DNA from 4 places in the Kitasatospora sp. NPDC057940 genome. Region 3 is predicted to be linked to each of the others. Evidence: predicted binding sites of a transcription regulator. Region 3 holds the regulator's gene; each other region holds the start of a gene.
What was found. The regulator HrcA, encoded in region 3, represses chaperone genes, less so after heat shock. The targets are predictions, from matches to a motif close to TTNGCACTCNGNNNNNCNGAGTGCNAA.

Region 1 (3,205 bases), on a different contig from region 3:
GCGACCACCGCGCCCTGCTTGCCGCACACCCAGTGCGGCTCCGGCCCCAGCTCCGGCTCCACGCCGAGCGCGTGCGGGTCCCCGTCGGCGGCGCAGGCGGTGCACAGCGGCCAGCGCCCGTACGCCTCCAGCAGCGCGTCCTGGACGTCCTGGGCGACCAGCCCGAGCACGTACTCGGTGCCGTCCGGCCACTGCTCCAGCCACCAGCGGCGGTGCGTCACGGCCTGCTCCACCAGGGAGACGACGGCGGCGTCCGCCACGTCCCGTGCGGTGAGGTCGGCCAGGATCAGCGCCCGCGCGTTGTGCAGCGCGGTCTCGATGTCGTCGGAAGCCATCTGTCCATTCTCCGGTAGAACGCCGTGTGGGCGGCCCCCCGAAGGGAACCGCCCACACGATCAGGAACCAGCCGATCCGATCGGTGCGATCAGGATCAGAAGTCCATGTCACCGCCCGGCATGCCGCCGCCGGCGGCCGCAGCGGCCTTCTCCGGCTTGTCGGCGATGACGGCCTCGGTGGTGAGGAACAGCGCCGCGATGGAGGCGGCGTTCTGCAGCGCGGAGCGGGTCACCTTGGCCGGGTCGATGATGCCCTCGGCGATCAGGTCGACGTAGGTGTTGGTGGCCGCGTTCAGGCCGTGACCGGCGGGGAGGTTGCGCACCTTCTCCACCACGACGCCACCCTCCAGGCCGGCGTTGGTCGCGATCTGCTTGATCGGGGCCTCCAGCGCGACCTTGACGATGTTGGCACCGGTGGCCTCGTCGCCCTCCAGCTCCAGCTTGTCGAAGGCGACACCGGCCTGCAGCAGCGCGACGCCACCACCGGCGACGATGCCCTCCTCGACGGCGGCCTTCGCGTTGCGGACGGCGTCCTCGATGCGGTGCTTGCGCTCCTTGAGCTCCACCTCGGTGGCCGCGCCGGCCTTGATGACGGCCACGCCGCCGGCCAGCTTGGCGAGGCGCTCCTGGAGCTTCTCGCGGTCGTAGTCCGAGTCGCTGTTCTCGATCTCGGCGCGGATCTGGTTCACGCGGCCGGCGACCTGCTCGCTGTCACCGCCACCGTCGACGATGGTGGTCTCGTCCTTGGTGATGACCACCTTGCGGGCGGTGCCCAGCAGGTCGATGCCGGCGTTCTCCAGCTTGAGGCCGACCTCCTCGGAGATCACGGTGCCACCGGTGAGGATGGCGATGTCGCCGAGCATGGCCTTGCGGCGGTCGCCGAAGCCCGGGGCCTTGACGGCCACGGACTTGAAGGTGCCGCGGATCTTGTTCACGACCAGGGTCGACAGGGCCTCGCCCTCGACGTCCTCGGCGATGATGACGAGCGGCTTGCCGCTCTGCATGACCTTCTCCAGCAGCGGCAGCAGGTCCTTGACCGAGCCGATCTTGGAGTTGGCGATGAGGATGTAGGGGTCCTCGAACGTCGCCTCCATGCGCTCCAGGTCGGTCGCGAAGTAGGCGGAGATGTAGCCCTTGTCGAAGCGCATGCCCTCGGTGAGCTCGAGCTCCAGACCGAAGGTGTTGCTCTCCTCGACGGTGATGACGCCTTCCTTGCCGACCTTGTCCATGGCCTCGGCGATGAGCTCGCCGATCTGGGTGTCGGCGGCCGAGATGGAGGCGGTGGAGGCGATCTGCTCCTTGGTCTCCACGTCCTTGGCCTGGGCCAGCAGCTGGTCGGAGACGGCGGCGACGGCCTTCTCGATACCGCGCTTCAGGGCCATCGGGTTGGCGCCGGCGGCGACGTTGCGCAGACCCTCGCGCACCAGGGCCTGGGCCAGCACGGTGGCGGTGGTGGTGCCGTCACCCGCGACGTCGTCGGTCTTCTTGGCGACCTCCTTGACGAGCTCCGCGCCGATCTTCTCGTAGGGGTCCTCGAGCTCGATCTCCTTGGCGATGGAGACACCGTCGTTGGTGATCGTGGGGGCGCCCCACTTCTTCTCCAGCACGACGTTGCGACCCTTGGGGCCGAGCGTGACCTTCACTGCGTCGGCGAGCTGGTTCATGCCACGCTCAAGGCCGCGGCGAGCTTCCTCATCAAAGGCGATGATCTTGGCCATCAGAAGTGGTCCTCCGGGACACGGTCGACTGCTCGGACCAAGGGGTGCCCGCGACGGACGGCCCTGGTGTGCGGGGGTCCTTTCCCCTACCGCTCCCGGGGGCCTCACCGACCCGGTCCGCTGTCACTCTCACGCTGTGAGTGCTAACGCCAATGATTAGCACTCCGGGTGGTCGAGTGCAAGCCCAATCGCGATCCCGCGAGCCGTCCGGGGCGCTCCCGCCGACCCGCGCAACTCCCCGCCGGGGAACGCCGACGGGCCCGCACGACACGTGTCGTACGGGCCCGCCGAGAAGCGAGTGGTCACCAGCCGTGGGCCGCGCCGAGCTCCTGGGGTCGGAAGGGGGTCACACCGCGGCGCGGACCATGTCCGCCTGCGGGCCCTTCTGTCCCTGGGAGATCTCGAACTCGACCCGCTGGCCCTCCTCGAGGGTGCGGTAGCCGTCCATCTGGATCGCGCTGTAGTGGACGAAGACGTCCGCACCACCGTCGACCGCGATGAAGCCGTAGCCCTTCTCCGCGTTGAACCACTTGACGGTGCCCTGAGCCATTCCGAACTCCCCTAGTGCTGTGCTGGCCCTTCACGCGCCCGCAGGTCGCGGGCCCGGGTCTGGTTTGAAGGCCGGCCCGGGGAACCCCCCCTGGGCGCAGCCGTGCACGCCGCAATCCTCCGCCGGGGGTGCCTGACGGCGCCCTGTGAGCGGGTGATTACGTCGACCGCGGCTGAATGTATCCGGATCGACGCCCTCTGCAACAGGGTCAGCTGCGGGGAATTCCGGCACCGCGCCAAGGGGCAGGACGGGCCAAAGCGGGAGGAATTCGGCATTTCACGCCGGACATAGCGGACGGATTACTACAAATCCCCGCGGGAATTCTGACATCTGCCTGACATGTTTCACGGCCCGGGCACCCGACCGGTCTCAGCGGCCGGACGACCGTCCGGCGATTCGCGGGTGATTCGCGGGTGAGGATGAGGGGAAGCCCTGTTCCCAACCGAGCCACACTCTACTCCGACTTGACCCCGCCATATTCCCGCCGAAATGCGGCCGGCCGCCCGTGCGTACGGAGAACGGAATTCCGTACGCGCGGACGGCCGGTCGGACGAACGGCTCGGGCGGGGTGCCCGGATCGATCGGGGCGCGGCTCAGCAGCC
Region 2 (3,205 bases), on a different contig from region 3:
GTCGCCCAGGCCCTGATCGGCCCGCAGACCGGCCGGCTCGCCGACCGGTACGGCCAGACCGCCGTCCTCGTCCCGACCGTCGTGGTGCACGCGGCCTCGGTCGGCACGCTGATCGCGCTGGCGCTCGGCCACGCACCGGCCTGGAGCCTGTTCCTGGCCGCCGTCCCGGCCGGCGCGAGCGTTCCGCAGATCGGCGCCATGGTCCGGTCCCGCTGGATCGCCAAGTTCACCGCGGACGGCGCGTCCGCCTCGTCCGCGGCCAAGGTGGGCACCGCGTTCGCCTTCGAGTCCGTGACGGACGAGTTCACCTTCGTGATCGGCCCGATCCTGGCCACCGCCGTCGCCACCACGGTCAGCCCCTCGGCCGGGCTGATCGCCGAGGCCACGCTGACCCTCGTCGGCGGCCTGGCCTTCGCCGCCCAGCGGCGCACCGCGCCCGCCCGGGCGCTGCCCCAGCCCGGCGTGCGGCGCGCCTCCGCGCTCGCCTCCCCCGGGGTCCGGCTGCTGGCCGGGGCCTTCCTCGGGGTGGGCGCCGTGTTCGGCGGCATGCAGGTCTCGGTGAACGCCTTCGCCGACTCGGTCGGGCAGCACGGCGCCGCCGGCACCGTGTACGGGATCTTCGCCGGCGGCTCGATGGTGGCCGGCGTGCTGTACGGCGTGATCGCCTGGCGGCGGTCCGTGCAGCATCGGATGATCATGAGCTACGCCCTGCTGGTGCTGGGCTGCTCGACGCTGTGGGCGATGCCCAACCTGATCGCGCTCGCCGCCGCCGGACTGGTCTGCGGCCTGGCCATCGCGCCGACCCTGATCAGCGGCTACACCCTGGTCGAGACGCTCGTCGCGGACGGCGCCAAGACCGAGGCGTTCACCTGGCTGACCGGCGCCATCGGCCTCGGCCTGGCCGTCGGCCAGATGATCGCCGGGCAGCTGATCGACGGCCACGGGCCGTCCAGCGGGTTCCTGGTGCCGGTGGCCGGCGCCGGTCTGGGCCTGATCGCGCTGGTGTCGCTGCGGCACCTGCTGACCGCGCCGGGCGGGCCGGGCCAGGTGGTCGCGGCCGCACCGGAGCGCGGCGCCGCGACGCAGCTGGTGGGCGCGGCCAAGGGCTGAGCGGGCACGCGGTGGCGCACCGCGCGGAGCCGTGGGCGACGCGCGGTGGGGGCGGCCCGGAGCCCCGGTGGATGAGCGTGCGCGGCCCGGCCACGGCTCATCTCACATCGGAGTCGCTGGACTGATTCAGCGGAATGCCGCATCATTGAACATCGTTAGCACTCATCAGGCGAGAGTGCCAGGAGGAAGACAAGTGCCCACGTACCAGTACCAGTGCACCGAGTGCGGCAACGGCCTGGAGGCGGTGCAGAAGTTCACCGACGAGGCGCTGACCACGTGCCCCGACTGCCAGGGACGGCTCCGCAAGGTCTTCTCGGCCGTGGGTGTCGTGTTCAAGGGCTCGGGCTTCTACCGCACCGACAGCCGCTCGTCCTCCAGCAGCACGGTGGGCGCAGGCTCCTCCGGCAGCTCCTCGGCGTCGTCGTCCGGCTCGACCCCGGCTTCGTCCTCGACGTCGTCGACGTCCTCGTCCTCCGGTTCTTCGAGCTCTTCCAGCTCCTCCAGCCCGGCTCCGGCCGCGAGCTGACCTCGGCGCCGGACGCCCGGCGCATCGACAGGGCCCGCCACCCCGCGTTCCTCGCGGGGCGGCGGGCCTTCGTCGTTCCGGTTCGCCGTCACCGCTCGTCGTCACCACTCGTCACCACTCGTCGCCCCGGTTCGTCATCCCGGTTCGTCATCCCGGTTCGTCATCCTGGGCGGGCCGGATGCACTCGTGCGGGTGTACGAATTCATCCACAGGGCCCGAGTTGTCCACAGGCTGCGGATAAGGGCTTTCCGGGGCGGGGCGCGGCGCACATCGTAGGGGTCGCCGGAGAACGACCGGCCCGCCCGCGCAGGAGCGGCCCCCCACGACCTCGGTGGTGACCATGACGACCATGAGCCTCTCCGTACCGCTGCCCGCACCCGCCGTACCGCCCCGGCGGGAGGTGCCGCGCTTCCCGCCGATCCGGCGCGGGGCCGGCGGGTGGCACCGCTGGCGGCACGCCGTACGGCGCCGGGCCGGGGTGCCCGCGCTGGTGCTGCTCGCGGTGGCCGCGGCGCTCGCGGTCGGGCCCGCGCGGGCCGGGCTGCCGTCGCCGCCGGGCGGCCCGGTGGGCCGGACGGGTTGTCAATCCGGACCGACGGAAGATCACCCGTAACCGGGCAACGACTTCGTCGTTCACGGCGGCATGAAAGGCTTCAAGGAATTCCTGCTGCGTGGAAACGTCGTCGAACTCGCCGTCGCCGTCGTCATCGGCGCGGCCTTCACCAACATCGTCAACGCCTTCGTCAAGGGCGTCATCAATCCGATCGTCGGCGTCTTCGGAACGAAGGACCTGGCGTCCTACAGTTCCTGCCTCAAGGGCCCCTGCGAGCTGAACGCCACCGGCGAGGTCACGTCCGGGATCCTCATCCTGTGGGGATCGGTGCTCAGTGCCCTGCTGCAGTTCCTGATCACGGCGGCCGTCGTCTACTTCGTCCTGATCGTGCCCATGAACAGGCTCGCCGCCAGGCGGAAGAGCACCGCCGAGACGATGGCGGAGGCCGAGGCCAAGGAGGTCCAACTGCTCACCGAGATCCGCGACGCGCTGGTCACCCCGCAGCGCTGAGCACCGCTCCTCAGTCCCCGTGGTGCGGCGGGCGCTGGCTCAGGTACCAGTCCAGCCCCCGCCCACCGCTCTCCCCCGCCCCGGGGCGCTCACCCCAGCCGGTGTCGGTGTCGTCCCGGGACTGCTGGTCCAGCGGGTCCCGGAAGAGCAGCCGGGCCTTCGGCGCCGCCGGCCGCTCCTCCCGCCCGTGCTGTTCTCCCTGTCCCTGTCCCTGCTCCGGCTCCCGCGCCTGCTCGCTCACCCTGTTCACTTCCGCTTCCCGTCGACTGCCGTCCGGATCGTCCTGTCCCTCCAGCCTAAGAGCCCCGTGACACACCCCGGGCCCTGGTGCGGAGAGCTCCGCATCAGGGCCCGAGGCGGGATGGAGCCGCAGGCAGTTGGCTCGGGTTCTCAGTGGTTCGGCTTCCCAGTGGCTCGGGTTCTCAGGCGGCCTCGAAGCCCGCGTGGTCGGCGATCTTCTTCAGCTCGGCCAGCGCGTGCTTCTCGATCTGGCGGATCCGCTCGCG
Region 3 (3,205 bases):
GGATGGCGGCGATCTGGCCGGTGACCTTGGTGAGCGCGGAGGCGAGGGCGCTGGGCCGACCGGTGAGCTGGGCGGCGGCGCGGTCGGCGGCGAGTTCCCGGTAGCGGGACAGGAGCCGGGTGAGCAGGAAGCTGATGGCGTAGACGACCATCGACACCAGCGGGATGATCAGGGCGACGATGGCCGCGTTCTGGTCGTTGTTGTTGCGGTTGCCGCCCATGAACCCGCCGTACATGGCGATCCGGGTCATGGCCCCGGCGAGGACGCCGAGGAAGCCGGCGATGGTCATCACCGCGACGTCCCGGTGGGCGACGTGGGACAGCTCGTGGGCGAGGACGCCCTCCAGTTCCTCGGGTTCCAGCCGGCGCAGCAGGCCGGTGGTGACGCACACCACGGCGTTCTGCGGGTTGCGGCCGGTGGCGAAGGCGTTCGGCATGTCGTTGTCGGCGACCGCCACCCGGGGTTTGGGCATGTCGGCCAGCGCGCAGAGCCGGTCGATGGTGCCGTGCAGTTGCGGGTACTGCTCAGGGGTCACCTGGTGGGCGCCCATCGCCCGTTCGGTGATCTTGTCGCTGAACCAGAACTGGGCCACGAACAGCCCGCCGGAGATCAGGACGATCAGTGGCCAGGCGCCGCGCAGCAGCACGATCAGCAGACCGGTGAAACCGACGTACAGCAGCCCGATCACGAACATCGTCACGACCATGCGGCCGGTCAGGCCGCGGTCGGGCGCGAAACGGGTGTGCTGGCCCGAGCTCGACATTGCTTGCTCCTCCATTCGCCGTCGTCTTCGATGCTGCCACCCGGACGGCCCTGCGGCACCACCCCCGCGCCGGGAACTGCGGGCAGGATCACTCCGGCCGGGCCGTTCCTGCCGTTGGGCCCGGGCCTTACACTGGCAGGTACGGTTTTGGCACTCGCAGGTTCAGAGTGCCAAAGCGGGTGCCGGAGCCGGGATCCTCCCGGAGCGGGCAGCAGCATGCGTGACACGAACGGACAACGTGCGAAGACGGAGGTGTGTGCCCCATGGCCGGTGAGGTTCGCCAGCTGGACGACCGCAAGCTCGCCGTGCTCCGCGCGATCGTCCAGGACTACGTGGGCACCGAGGAGCCGGTCGGTTCCAAGGCCCTGGTGGAGCGGCACAACCTCGGAGTCTCCCCGGCGACCGTGCGCAACGACATGGCGGCGCTGGAGGAGGAGGGCTACATCCACCAGCCGCACACCAGCGCCGGGCGCATCCCCACCGACAAGGGGTACCGCCTGTTCGTCGACAAGCTCGCCGAGGTCAAGCCGATGAGCGCCCCCGAGCGCCGGGCGATCCGGCACTTCCTGGACGGCGCCGTCGACCTGGACGACGTGGTCATGCGGACGGTGCGGCTGCTCGCCCAGCTCACCCGGCAGGTCGCGGTGGTGCAGTACCCCTCGCTGTCGCGCTCCACCGTGCGGCACATCGAGCTGGTGGCGCTGGCCCCGACCAAGGTGATGCTGGTCCTGATCACCAACACCGGCCGGGTCGAGCAGCGGATGGTCGACTGCCCGGGCCCGGTCGGCGAGACGGTCCTGGCGGACCTGCGGGCCCGGATCAACGCGCGGGCCGTCGGCCAGCGGCTGCCGGACGTGCCGGGGTTCCTGGAGGAGCTCCCGGCGGGTTTCGAGCCGCCGGACCGCCCGACCGTCAGCACGGTCCTGGCGACGCTGTTCGAAGCGCTCGCCGAGCAGAACGAGGAGCGGATCATGCTGGCCGGCACGGCCAACCTGACCCGCTTCGGGCACGACTTCCCCCTGACCATCCAGCCGGTGCTGGAAGCCCTGGAGGAGCAGGTCGTCCTGCTCCGCCTCCTGGGTGAGACGGCGGACGCCGCGATGACGGTCCGGATCGGGCGGGAGATCGCCTACGAGGGGCTGAATTCCACCTCGGTGGTGTCGGTCGGTTACGGTTCGGGCGACGAGAGCGTGGCCAAACTGGGTGTGATCGGTCCGACCCGGATGGACTATCCGGGCACAATGGGGGCGGTGCGTGCGGTGGCGCGGTACGTGGGCCAGATCCTGGCCGAGTCGTAGCACAGGCCGCCGTCGGAACCTCTGACGGCGGTGTCCAGTCGCAGCACTACTACAGGCGGAACAAGCGGAGCATTTGGTGGCCACGGACTACTACGCGGTACTCGGCGTCCGACGGGATGCGGGGCAGGACGAGATCAAGAAGGCCTTCCGGCGCCTGGCACGCGAACTGCACCCGGACGTCAACCCGGACCCGAAGACGCAGGAGCGGTTCAAGGAGATCAACGCCGCTTACGAGGTGCTCTCCGACCCGCAGAAGCGCCAGGTCTACGACCTCGGCGGTGACCCGCTCTCGCCGGGCGGCGGGGGCGCGGGCGGCTTCGGCGCGGGGGCGGCCGGATTCGGCTTCTCCGACATCATGGACGCCTTCTTCGGCGCCGCGGCCGGCCAGCGCGGCCCGCGCTCGCGCACCCGCCGCGGCCAGGACGCCATGATCCGGCTGGAGATCACCCTGGAGGAGGCCGCCTTCGGCACCACCAAGGAACTCCAGGTCGACACCGCCGTCACCTGCACCACGTGCAGCGGTGAGGGCGCGGCCCCCGGCACCTCCGCGCAGACCTGCGACATGTGTCGCGGCAGGGGCGAGGTCTCCCAGGTCACCCGGTCGTTCCTGGGCCAGGTCATGACCTCCCGGCCCTGCCCGCAGTGCCAGGGCTTCGGCACCGTCGTGCCGACCCCGTGCCCGGAGTGCGCCGGCGACGGCCGGGTCCGCGCCCGGCGCACCCTGACCGTCAAGATCCCGGCCGGTGTCGACAACGGCACCCGGATTCAGCTGGCCGGCGAGGGCGAGGTCGGCCCCGGCGGCGGCCCGGCCGGCGACCTGTACGTCGAGATCGCCGAGACCACCCACACCGTCTTCCAGCGGCGCGGGGACGACCTGCACTGCACCGTCACCATCCCGATGACGGCCGCGTCCCTCGGCACCCAGGTGCCGCTGCAGACCCTGGACGGGCTGGAGGAGGTCGACATCCGGCCCGGCACCCAGTCCGGCCAGTCGATCCCGCTGCACGGCCGCGGCATCACGCACCTGCGCGGCGGCGGCCGGGGCGACCTGATAGTGCATGTCGAGGTGCAGACGCCCACCAAGCTCGACCCCGAGCAGGAGGAGCTGCTGCGCCGGCTCGCGGTGCTGCGCGGCGAGGAGCGG
Region 4 (3,205 bases), on a different contig from region 3:
ACCGGCGCCGTCGACGACGGTGGTCTCGTCCTTGGTGATGGTCACGCGACGGGCGGTGCCCAGCACGTCCACGCCGACCTGGTCGAGCTTGAGGCCGACCTCCTCGGAGATGACCGTGCCGCCGGTCAGGGTGGCCAGGTCGCCGAGGATCGCCTTGCGGCGGTCGCCGAAGCCCGGGGCCTTGACGGCGACCGCGTTGAAGGTGCCGCGGATCTTGTTCACCACGAGGGTGGACAGCGCCTCGCCGTCGACGTCCTCGGCGATGATCAGCAGCGGCCGGGAGGCACCGCCCTGGAGGATCTTCTCCAGCAGCGGCAGCAGCTCCTGGATGGAGGAGATCTTGCCCTGGTTGATCAGGATGTACGGGTCCTCCAGGACCGCCTCCTGCCGCTCCGCGTCGGTGACGAAGTACGGCGACAGGTAGCCCTTGTCGAACTGCATGCCCTCGGTGAAGTCCAGCTCCACGCCGAAGGTGTTCGACTCCTCGACGGTGATGACACCGTCCTTGCCGACCTTGTCGATCGCCTCGGCGATCAGCTCGCCGACCTGGGTGTCCTGGGCGGAGAGGGACGCGACGGCGGCGACGTCGTCCTTGCCCTCGATCTCGCGGGCCACCGAGAGCAGGTGCTCGGAGACGGCGGCGACGGCCTTGTCGATGCCCTTCTTCAGGGCGGCCGGGCCGGCACCGGCGGCGACGTTGCGCAGACCCTCGTTGACCAGGGCCTGGGCCAGCACGGTGGCGGTGGTGGTGCCGTCACCCGCGACGTCGTTGGTCTTGGTGGCGACCTCCTTGACGAGCTGCGCGCCAAGGTTCTCGTACGGGTCGTCCAGCTCGACCTCACGGGCGATGGTGACACCGTCGTTGGTGATGGTCGGGGCGCCGAACTTCTTGTCGATGACGACGTTGCGGCCCTTGGGGCCGATGGTCACCTTGACGGTGTCGGCCAGCTTGTTGACACCGCGCTCCAGCGAGCGGCGGGCGTCCTCGTTGAACTGCAGGATCTTCGCCATGTTCCCTATTCCCTCGGGGCTTCGGCCGGCCCACCGGCCGCCGGACTACGTGAACCAACAACCACGCCCCGGGCCCCTGTCACTTGGGACACGGATCCGGGGCGGGTCGGAACGACTTACTTCTCGATGATGGCGAGAACGTCGCGAGCGGAGAGAACCAGGTACTCCTCGCCCTGGTACTTCACCTCGGTGCCGCCGTACTTCGAGTACAGGACGATGTCACCGACGGCGACGTCGAGCGGCAGACGCTGGCCGTCCTCGAAGCGGCCCGGGCCGACGGCCAGGACGACGCCCTCCTGGGGCTTCTCCTTGGCGGTGTCCGGGATAACCAGGCCGGAGGCCGTGGTGGTCTCGGCGTCGAGCGGCTGGACCACGATGCGGTCCTCAAGCGGCTTGATGGCAACCTTGCTGCTGGTGGTCACGTCCGAGCTCCCCTTCGGAGATTACGGGGTTTCTAACGGGTAGGAGCGAACCTGCGGGCCTGCCGTCGCGGGGGTCAGGCACACGTCTTCGCGTTAGCACTCCCCCAGTGGGGAGTGCCAAGGACGACCATAGGCCGGTGTTAGCACTCAGTCAACCAGAGTGCCAACGGCGCGCCCTGGCGTCCCGAACCGCGGGCGCGCAGCCGTACTCCTGTGCGACCACCCCGCCCCGGGCGGGCTCCCGCCGCGGGCCGCGACCCCGCCCACCGCGCCGGCCGTCGGAGCCGGTGGGGCCGCCAACCCGCCAGAATGGCCCCGTGGACACCGAGAACCTCCAGCCCCTGCTGACCCCCGAGGGCCAGGCCCTGCTCGCCGAACTGCGCGAGTTCACGCCCGAGGAGGAGCTGGCGCTGGCCACCAGGCTGCGGCGGGAGCACCCGGCCGAGCTGGTGTCGGCGGCCTTCGGGCAGGCCCGGCTGCGGCAGCGGGCGCGGGCGAAGTTCGGGCCGGACGCCGACCTGATGTACTTCACGCCCAACGGCGTCGAGCAGTCCACCCGGCGCAGCGTGGCCGAGTGGCGGGCGCGCCGCTTCGCCGAACTGGGCGTCCGCCGGCTGGCCGACCTGTGCTGCGGCATCGGCGGGGACGTGCTGGCGCTGGCCAGGGCCGGGATCGAGGTGCTGGCCGTCGACAAGGACCCGGCGGCCTGCGCCGCCACCGCCGCCAACGCGGCCGCGCTGGGCCTGTCCGACCTGGTCCGGGTGCGCTGCGCGGACGTCGCCGAGGTGGACGTCACCGGCTACGACGCGGTGTTCACCGACCCGGCGCGGCGGACGGCGCGCGGCCGGGTGTTCGACCCGGAGGCGTACGCCCCGCCGCTCTCCTGGGCGATCGAGGCCGGCCGCCGGACCCCGATCGGCGCGCTGAAGGTCGCCCCGGGCATCCCGCACGAGGCCGTCCCGGCCGACGCCGAGGCGGAGTGGGTCTCCGACCACGGCGACGTGAAGGAGGCGGTGCTCTGGTTCGGCACCGGGGCCGCCCGCCCGCACCGCGCCACCCTGCTGCCGCAGGCCGCCAGCCTCACCGGCGGCGACCTGCCCGACCCGCCGGCCGGCCCGGTCGGGCGCTACCTGTACGAGCCGGACGGCGCGGTGATCCGGGCCCACCTGGTGGCCGAGGTGGCCGAGCAGGTGGGCGGGCGGCTGATCGACCCGAAGATCGCCTACCTGACCTCGGACCGGCTGGTGGCCACCCCGTACGCGCACGCCTTCGAGCTCACCGACGTGCTGCCGTTCCACATCAAGCGGCTGAAGGCGCTGCTGCGCGAGCGCGGGGTCGGCACGGTGGTGATCAAGAAGCGCGGGATGGCGATCACCCCGGAGGAGCTGCGCCGCCAGCTCAAGCCCTCCGGGCCGAACGCCGTCACGGTGATCCTCAGCCGCACCGACAACGGGCCGCTGATGATGCTCGGCCGGCCCGCCTGAGGCGGCCGCGGGGCGGGCGCCCGGACTACGAGGCGGGCGCCTGGATGTAGTCCTCCAGCCGGGCCACCGAGAAGCCCTGCTCCTGGATCCGGGCCAGCAGGTCGCCGAACATCTGGGTCATCGTGGCGCCCTTGAGCTCCTTCGGGCCGCGGAAGTGCGCCAGGATGATGTCGCCGGACTTCAGCTTCTTGTCCGCCGCCTGGTACTGCATGTCGTGGATCTGCATCGACTCGCGCCAGAGCACCATCGCGCGCGGGCCGCACTGCTGGACCGAGTTGTTCAGCGTCG

Region 1: a site for HrcA is predicted at 2,210-2,236, ahead of groL (chaperonin GroEL). Genes of this name have one in related genera too.
Region 2: a site for HrcA is predicted at 1,266-1,292, ahead of ACFVTF_RS20320 (FmdB family zinc ribbon protein). Genes of this name have one in related genera too.
Region 4: a site for HrcA is predicted at 1,574-1,600, ahead of groES (co-chaperone GroES). Genes of this name have one in related genera too.

What each region holds. Positions count from the first base shown of each region.
Region 1 is NZ_JBHVPH010000012.1:8,742-11,946, reverse strand. It holds gene ACFVTF_RS19475 (hypothetical protein) at 1-335, opposite strand, end outside; gene groL (chaperonin GroEL) at 431-2,053, opposite strand; gene ACFVTF_RS19465 (cold-shock protein) at 2,400-2,603, opposite strand; gene ACFVTF_RS19460 (MoaD/ThiS family protein) at 3,197-3,205, opposite strand, start outside.
Region 2 is NZ_JBHVPH010000012.1:189,685-192,889, reverse strand. It holds gene ACFVTF_RS20325 (MFS transporter) at 1-1,110, shown strand, start outside; gene ACFVTF_RS20320 (FmdB family zinc ribbon protein) at 1,304-1,636, shown strand; gene ACFVTF_RS20315 (hypothetical protein) at 1,986-2,249, shown strand; gene mscL (large conductance mechanosensitive channel protein MscL) at 2,280-2,699, shown strand; gene ACFVTF_RS20305 (hypothetical protein) at 2,710-2,940, opposite strand; gene ACFVTF_RS20300 (sigma-70 family RNA polymerase sigma factor) at 3,122-3,205, opposite strand, start outside.
Region 3 is NZ_JBHVPH010000007.1:307,727-310,931, reverse strand. It holds gene htpX (zinc metalloprotease HtpX) at 1-763, opposite strand, end outside; gene hrcA (heat-inducible transcriptional repressor HrcA) at 1,027-2,061, shown strand; gene dnaJ (molecular chaperone DnaJ) at 2,138-3,205, shown strand, end outside.
Region 4 is NZ_JBHVPH010000032.1:34,488-37,692, forward strand. It holds gene groL (chaperonin GroEL) at 1-1,011, opposite strand, end outside; gene groES (co-chaperone GroES) at 1,128-1,433, opposite strand; gene ACFVTF_RS33020 (SAM-dependent methyltransferase) at 1,751-2,917, shown strand; gene ACFVTF_RS33025 (polysaccharide deacetylase family protein) at 2,943-3,205, opposite strand, start outside.